Regions from separate parts of the Litchfieldia luteola genome, predicted to be linked through region 2. Evidence: riboswitches for the same ligand, from Rfam matches in the RefSeq annotation. Region 2 holds a riboswitch; the other holds the start of a gene.
The links. A riboswitch is a leader RNA that binds a small molecule or an ion and turns the genes downstream of it on or off. The one in region 2 is predicted to bind thiamine pyrophosphate.
Positions count from the first base shown of each region.

Region 1: linked by a shared signal. The riboswitch ahead of thiT (energy-coupled thiamine transporter ThiT) and the one ahead of tenI (thiazole tautomerase TenI) in region 2 are both predicted to bind thiamine pyrophosphate.

Region 1 covers NZ_JAGGKM010000009.1:48,999-53,413, forward strand. The annotation lists gene J2Z26_RS20075 (nitroreductase family protein) at 1-568, opposite strand, end outside; gene modA (molybdate ABC transporter substrate-binding protein) at 760-1,557, shown strand; gene modB (molybdate ABC transporter permease subunit) at 1,554-2,219, shown strand; gene thiT (energy-coupled thiamine transporter ThiT) at 2,311-2,898, opposite strand; TPP riboswitch at 2,967-3,072, opposite strand; gene J2Z26_RS20095 (SDR family oxidoreductase) at 3,200-3,844, opposite strand; gene J2Z26_RS20100 (GNAT family N-acetyltransferase) at 4,243-4,415, opposite strand, start outside.
Region 2 covers NZ_JAGGKM010000001.1:260,226-264,640, reverse strand. The annotation lists gene thiO (glycine oxidase ThiO) at 1-625, opposite strand, end outside; gene tenI (thiazole tautomerase TenI) at 606-1,241, opposite strand; TPP riboswitch at 1,320-1,427, opposite strand; gene J2Z26_RS01405 (energy-coupling factor transporter transmembrane component T family protein) at 1,480-2,280, opposite strand; gene J2Z26_RS01400 (ABC transporter ATP-binding protein) at 2,270-3,739, opposite strand; gene J2Z26_RS01395 (ECF transporter S component) at 3,754-4,335, opposite strand; gene tenA (thiaminase II) at 4,405-4,415, opposite strand, start outside.

The sequences.
Region 1 (4,415 bases), on a different contig from region 2:
CAGCGTTCTCCTCTCGTAATGGTTTGTCAAATGCAGCATCAAAGAACAGCTTCTCCCACGCTTTTTTGTTATCTGCTTTTACAACTACCCTTACAGCTTTATCAAATATTCTTTCTTTCTCGTTCGGATAGCCAATTGGTGTGATACAAGGGATAAATTCTCCATCTTTGATTGAAGAGAGCTCCTGTTCAAATGAGTTTCGACTAAATGTTCCACCCATCCAACACGTTCCCAACCCTATCCCCGTAGCAAATAAAGTTAACTTATGAAAGCTATAAGCAAAATCAACTAATGAATACTTATTTTTTTCAGTGATTCCTACTAAATAAGCTCTTGGGTTCTTAATAAATCCATACGTACCAAGCTTAATCCCTTTATCTGTTACATTATTGTTCACCTGCACTAATGCAACCTTACCCTGTCTATTGAAAGGTCCACTAAAACTTCCTGCTTTTTGTATGTATTCAATAATAGCTTGATAATCGCCATCTGATATGTTTTCAGTTTTATATGTTCTAATTGATTTTCGATTTCTCATCACTTCAATCATGGACCTATTATCATTCATTGCCTCTCACACCTCTCTGACCACATTACTTATACATATATCATATCACAAGCAAAGTTTCCTCTCCCATTCCACTATTTCAATGCTTATTTCATAGAAAGTCTAATAATTGTAAAATATAAATAGTTAAAAAGCAGTTATAATCGATTATAATATAAAGTGGTTTTCTTGATTTGTAGGAGGATGTCTAATTGAAGAAGTTACAAATATATATTTACATAATATTGATGCTAGTTATTAGCACTGGATGCTCTAATCTTGAAACAGATAACGAGCAGAAAGATAAAGATATCCAAGTAGGGCTAACCATCTCAGCTGCAGCCAGTTTAACTGATGCGTTGAACGCAATTAAATCTAAATTTGAAGCAAAGTATCCAGAAATTAAAATCACATATAACTTTGGGAGCTCAGGTACCTTGCAGCAACAAATCATTCAGGGTGCTCCAGCTGATTTATTTTTTTCGGCAGCCGAGGACAAGTTTTATGATTTAGTTGAAAAAGGGTTTATTACACCTGATAGTGGAGTCGATTTAGTCGGGAATTCATTAGTTTTAATAACACCTAAAGAGAACAGCAAGGAAATAAAAATGTTTGAGGATTTACCATCTCAAGGAGAAACAATTTCGATTGGTACACCTGAGACTGTTCCTGCCGGGAATTATGCTAAAGAAGTGTTAGTGAAATTAGGAATCTGGAATAGCCTTGAACAAAAAATTGTTTTTGCAAAAGATGTACGACAGGTCTTAACATATGTTGAAACAGGAAATGTAGATGCAGGAATTGTTTATCATACAGATGCCCTTGCATCAGCTAAAATTGAAATTCAAGAGATAGCTAAGGAAGATACACATTCACCTATCATATATCCTTTAGGTATTTTAAAAGAGAGTAAAAATCCAAATGAGGCCAAGCTATTCTTCGATTTTATGCAAACAGAAGAAGCTCTATCTATTCTCGAAAGCTACGGATTTGTGGGTCTTTTAAAATGATAAATGACGTAATCTGGAGCCCTGTAAAACTCTCTTTACAAATTGCTTCGTTTTCTTTACTTGTCGTCTTGATTTTAGGTGTACTAATTGCTCGTCTAATGGCAAATCGAACGTTTAAAGGGAAATCGATAGTTGACACATTGCTGCTTTTACCTTTAGTTTTGCCTCCATCTGTCGTTGGATTCTTATTGATCGTGATTTTTGGTAAAAACTCATACATTGGTCAATTCATTGAATGGTTGTTTAATCAACCGATTATTTTCACATGGTGGGCTGCTGTTATTGCTGCCATTGTTGTTTCATTCCCATTGATGTACCAATCCGTTCTAATTGGATTCGAATCCATTGATAAGGACATAGAAGATGCATCTAGAATTGATGGAGCAAGTGAGTGGAATGTATTTTTACAGATTACTGTTCCACTGGCATCGAAAGCCATCATTACTGGAGGAATTTTAAGCTTTGCCCGTGCACTAGGCGAATTTGGTGCTACACTCATGTTTGCTGGGAATATACCTGGGAAAACTCAAACGATTCCCACTGCCATTTATGTTGCAATGGATTCAGGAAACATGGGCCTAGCATGGACCTTAGTTATAATCATACTCTCTATTTCATTTCTAATGCTGATTTCGATTAACCTTATAAAAAAACGATATTAAATAAGCATTTCTACATCTGGTAGGGATGCTCTTTTTCAAAAAAAATAACACCCAGAAATTAATCTGAGCGTTACCTTGTGTTTAGAATTTATTATTTTGAAACTCCACCGATTGTTTCTTTTTGCTTTACTAAACGAGGAGCAGTTACAAGTAAAAGGACTAAAACAATTGAGCATAAGATGAATGCTCCTAGTGCTGTTCCACCGTTAACAAATAGAGAGTAAATAACTGGAGACATATCTTCTGGCGCATAGTCTCCCCAGAAAACAACACCTGCTATAAAGTGCCAGAAATAGCGTGCAACTGTTCCTACTAATACAGCAACAATTACCCAAAGTGCAATAGCACCCTTATTATTTTCCTTAACTGCTTTTTGGATGGCAGGATATAACAGTCCCGCAAACCCAACAAATGCAAAAGCAATAAAATATTCAATCGCAAATTGAAGTGGCGTTAAAAAGTAGGCATCCCCGGTTACTACCTGAAGTAGTCCCCATAGAAAACCAGCTACTAAACTCACTCTGAAGCCCCAACGTAATGCTAAAATAAAGATTGGAACCATCGCAACTGAAATGGACATCCATGGTCCTAGTTGAATGGAAGGTAAAAAATCAAGAATTAGTGCAAATGCAGCGAAGATAGAAGCTTCAATCATTGCTTGCAAGTTCATTTTCTTCATAAAAAAATCTCCCCTTTGTTCATTATTCGTAACCTCAAGGGGAGATTCCATAGGTATTACAAAATACCTATGTCTCTATTTCACATTCCTGCGCTAGCATTATCTAACAGGTTCGAAGGGTCAGAACAGAGAAAAACTGTTCACTCTCAGCGTAAAGCTCCCCTTGTGGTATACAAGTTATTAAGTTCATAGTTGATTATAACCGAATTATATATTTGTTTAAAGTGTTAAATGTTAATTATTTGATTTAGTTGCTAAAGGTGAACTGAATTGAATACTCCAACACTGTAAATCTTTCTGACTATAAACCTTTCAGTGCCTTACTCACAGGAGTTTCCCCATTCACCAGATCGAACCCCTTATGGTACGTGGTTTCTTCAGAAAGTGACTCCATTACAACCTTTGCAACATCAGCTCGAGTAACAGATCCTCGTTCTAAACTAGGTCCTACAGTCACCTTTCCTGTTTCATCTTCATTTAGAAGACCACCTGGCCTTACAATCGTATAGTTCAATCTACTTTGAACAAGTGCTCTGTCTGCGTAGTGCTTCGCAACATAATACGGTCGGAGCTTCTCATTCCAGTTATCACGTGTATTCGCCCCAAGCGCACTTACCATCACAAAGCGGTTAACATTCACTTGCTCTGATGCCTCCACTGTTTTTACCGCACCATCAAGATCAATTAAAAGAGTTTGATCATATCCAGTTTGCCCACCAGATCCAGCTGTAAATACGACCGCATCACAACCTCTAATTGCCTCAGCCACTTGTTCGACTCCATCTTCGAGACTAGCTACAACCGTTTCTACACCTTTGGTCTTAAAGAACTCAACCTGTGCATTCTTTCGTACCATCGCTCTAACCGTATATGCCTCACTATCCTGCAGGAGGTCTACAAGTAACTTTCCAATTTGTCCATTCGCTCCTACTACACAAACCTTCATCCAATCAAACTCCTTTCTTCTTTTCTACATCTATTATTGCATCTTAAGAAACTCCCTTCAAAGGTTATGCTTTTATCGTGCAAACTATAAGCCATTTCAATAATATGCCTTCAGATAAAATTCTGAATTTTAAGACTTATCATTTCATAAAACAGATACATCGTCGATATAATAAAAATTAACATTTTCACTATTAATATATTCTTTTAAGGTGGTGCTCACTTGGAACTCATCGAATATCTATATCCCACTACATGGACAGGAGCAACTGTATTTTTACTTGGTAGTTTACTAACAGTCTACCTACACTTGAAAGTATACAAACTTGAAGAATAATAATTGATTCCCTTTGGAACTTTCCCACAAAAAATACCGGTGCGAACGCGGCCCGGTATTTTTTACAGTTTAACCCTCTTCGTTTCTAAATCGTACCATTTTACCCAGCGAACAGTGCCCACTCCGTTTCGTTCATCAATTTTCACTTTAAAATTGTGCTTTCTATAAAAATTCCTCAAGCCTTCTGGGTTATCTGAAATATCTCCAACAATTTCAATAATCCCTTCTGACAAGC
Region 2 (4,415 bases):
TACACACGATGATGTTCTCGCTAGTAAACCTCCCCTCATTTGTGATAACCCCTTTTACCTGTCCGCTTTCATATTCAACTGAATACACATCGGTAAATTCTTTTATTTCAGCTCCTAGCGCAGCTGCAGAGCTGGCAAAGGCAGCGGTAAGGTGTGGTGCAGATACTTGCCCATCTTCTGGGACATACATTGCGCCCCTTACTTCTGATGAAATTGCGGGTTCCTTCATGCGTAACTCATTAGCTGTAAGCCACTCAGCTTTTTCACCAAGATTCGTTTGGACTTTAATAATTCCTTTTAGTTCCTCTTCTTGTTCTTCTGTTAAAGCAACCTTATACATGCCTTTGTTCACGAGTTCTATATCAATTCCGCTTACCTTCTTAAGTTCTATAGCAAGATCAGTAAACATGCTTCTACTTTTACGTGCCAAAGAAAACAGTGGACCATCTTCATCAAGCTCTGTTTGTGCTGCAATCATTCCAGCAGCAGCTCCAGAGGACTTACTAGCTATTCGGTCTTTTTCCAATAAAACTACTTTTCTACCTCTCTTGGCAAGATTGTAGGCTACCGCACAACCATTGACACCACCACCAATAATGATAGCATCATAGTTTTCTTGCTTCATTATGTACACCTTCCCTTCCTAGTTTGTATGCATATTCTTTTACTGCACCTAAAGGGTTAGAAGCCAATAAGACACCAGATAATACGGCAATGCCAGCGGCTCCCGCTTCAATAACATCTAGTGTACTTTGAGGCTGAATTCCACCTATCGCTATAACTGGTAAATTGGTTGTGCTAACAACTTCTGTTAAGCCTGTAATTCCTCTTGGAGCTATTCCAGGTTTAGACTTAGTTGAGTAAATATGGCCAAATAAACAGAAGTTAGCCCCATTTTTCTCAGCAGCGATAGCCTCTTCTTTTGAATGGATTGAACAGCCAATCTTTAATTCTGGAAATCTAGATTTAACTGACTCAACATCTAAACTTGAGTAACCAAGTTGCACTCCTGCTACTCTTGTAACAGCAGCCACATCTACTCTGTCATTTATTATTATTTTAGATAACGGAATTTTATTTTCTGTAAGGTACATCACAGTATCAAAGATTTCTTTAGCTGTTTTCGTTTTTTCTCGAATATGTATATAGTCAACATAATCATGAATGCTGGCTATAGTGCTTACAAATTCTTTTATTGGCTGCTGTCCAGTCGAGATGATATGAAGCTCTTTTTTTGCCATTAAAAAATCCCCTTAGTAGGAAAATAAAAAAACCACTCATTCCAGTAAGGAAGAGTGGTTAGGTTATATCAATAGGTAATGTTAACCGCTCCACTTCCCTACGCTAGCATGATCTAGATCAGGTACAAAGGGTCTGGAAACACGTTCTCCATCTCAGTCAACAGTCTGACTCCCCTAGTGAATAAATAGCTATTAGATTACCCTTAGTATAACATACATCGTTAGATTCTCAATCAATTTAGTTATAGCGTATATCTGTTGCTGGTAAGTAAGGTAGATTGATAGCAAGTACATAGCCTACTAGTAACATAATGACAAAGTACAATATAAATATCAGATCATATCTTGAGTAGCCTACCTGATAATAATACGTTCTCTTTGTCGTATCTGAGAATCCTTTCGCTTCCATAGCAACTGCAATTCTGTGTGCTCGACGAATGCTTTGGGATAACATAGGTATCGTGTAGGATTTCATTTTTTTAAAAATAGATAGAATCCCATTTTTGTCATCCCCACCACGAACTTTCATGGCATTTCGGATGGTTTGGAATTCTTCAATCATAATCGGTATAAGCCTCACTGCAGCCATAAAGCTATACGCATATTTTGGCTTTAGTTTTAACTGTTGCATTAAGGAATAAAATAAATAAACAGGTCTTGTTGTTAATGCAAAGGTCAATCCTAAGGCTGCAAAAGTGAGAGCTCGAAAACCAATGTGTATTCCTCTATAAAAACTCTCCTCCGAAATAGAAATGAGCCCCCATTTAAGCCAAGTAGTATCACCTTTTCCAAACAGAATCATAGAGGATGCTGTAGAAATAAATACAATCACAAAGGGTATGGAAAAGAGTAGTACTCGTTTCGTTGGGTGTCCTGTAAAAAAACAGTAGAGAATGAGAGTGATAATGGCAAAGTTCATCATAAAGTTTAGGTTATGAATAAACAGTACGATAAATAGTAGAAATATCATCGTAAGTAGTTTTACACTTGGATTAATCTTGTGCAGCCAGGTTTCTTCAAATGAAAAGTTAATTTGCATAGGTCACTTTCCTTTCTAAAAAAGGCTGAGACCTAGTTTGAACTCGATCATTGATCAGCTCGCCAGCTTCGATATGCCATACCCTTGTGGCAAAATGAGCTTCAATTTGTTCATCATGTGTCACCATCAATATAGTCGTTCCTTTTCTACGATACTGTTCAATGAGCTCAAGCAATGCGAATGTATTTTTTGAATCCTGGCCAAATGTTGGTTCATCTAGGAGCATGATTCTTTGCCCCTTAACAATGGATGCTGCTACACTTAATCTGCGCTTTTGTCCCATTGATAGTTGATAGGGATGTTGTTTGCGGTGATTTTCCAACTGAAAAAGAGTTAACAGTTCATTTACTTTTTCTTCAATTTCCTTATCATTGACCTTCTCCATTTTTAATGAATAGGCTATCTCTTCATAGACAGAATTCGTAATGAACTGGAATTCAGGATTTTGAAAAACAAATGTTAAATACTTAGTCAGTTTTTGGATATGTTGAATGTTTGTCTCCATTAAATCATAGTGTCCTGACGTTTTAATAAATTGAAATAAGGCATGTAATAACGTACTCTTTCCGGCACCATTTTCTCCAACAATTACAATCCATTCTCCTGCTTTGACTGTACAATCAGGTACATGTATTTTTGCTTCTTTATTCCGGTAGCCTGTAAAGTTTTCTAACCTAAGGACTTCATTCGCATCTTCCATAAAATCTGGCAGGTTAGATGGCCTTTCACTGACATACTCATCCCATACGCCCGGATACCAAATTCCCTGAGCTTTAATTTCTTTCTTGTAGTTCAGGAAAATTTCATCTTTATCTCCATCAGCAATGATTTGTCCTTTCCCATCAAAGAGGATAATTCGGTCGACAAAGTCAATGACATGATCAATTTTATGTTCAACGATGATGACTGTCTTGTCTTTGCTTATTTTTTTTATCGTATCCCAAATATCCTTTGTTCCTTCTGGGTCAAGCATGGCTGTTGGCTCATCTAAAAAGAGAACTTCAGGTTCTAGAGCTAATACTGAAGCAATCGCCAACCGTTGCTTCATTCCTCCTGATAATGTGTTAATTGAAGTATGTGTTGAATCTAGAATTAGTCCTACTTTAAAAAGAAGTTCGTGGATTTTTTGGTTCATTTGTTCTCTAGGCACTTGGAGATTTTCTAGTACAAACGCAATTTCCTCGTCAACAAAAGGCATACAAAATTGAGTATCAGGGTCTTGAAACACATAGCCCCAAGATGCTGGAATCTCTATACTGTCTGCCTTCATAGGTACATCAATGGAATTGGGTATTAACCCTGTTAACACTTGCAGTAGTGAGGATTTTCCACACCCTGATGGGCCGAGAAGAAGTACCTTTTCTCCTTGATAAAAAGTAGAGGATAAATCCTTGAATAACAAGGATTCTCCTCCAGTAAACTTTAAGCGTAGATTTTCAACATGTGCAACTTTTTTCATTTTTAGCACCCCATTTAACGATCTAGTGCATCAAAATCCTCTTGTGTAGCTGGACGTACTAGGTTTGTCACTCCAGTCGCTTCAAGAGCTTTCACTAGGTAATAAGCAAGTACCCCTGTAAATAAAACAGCACCAACAAATCTTGCTACAATAAACAACGTTAAGTTCCAGGCAGCAAGGTCGCCAACCTCACCATAGGCAAAATCCATAATTAGTGAGCCTAGACCTGCACCAAAACCTGCTAGACATACAACAAGTAAGTCAAAACGCTTATAACGGAAAGCTGCTAATACTAGCTCTGCAAATAAACCTTGAATAAATCCATATAGCAATACAGTTAAACCAAATTCAGATCCCATTAAGAACTCACCAGAAGCTGCCGCTGTTTCAGCTAGTAATGCTACCCCTGGTTTTCTAATAATTAGGAAAGCAACCGTTGCGGCAATAAACCACATTCCATAGATTAGCTGATCGGCGTGAAGTCCAAGTGGCTTCACAGCATAATAAAGTGGCCCCCAAAGTTTATAAACTATACCAAATGCAATTGCAATAACGACAGTAACTAATATATCAGTCAGCTTTAAACCTTTATTCATATATGATTGACTCCTTTTTTATTAAATTTTTAGATTCGACATCTTCATAGAAGATGTCGAACGGATCTGTTAAACTTCTA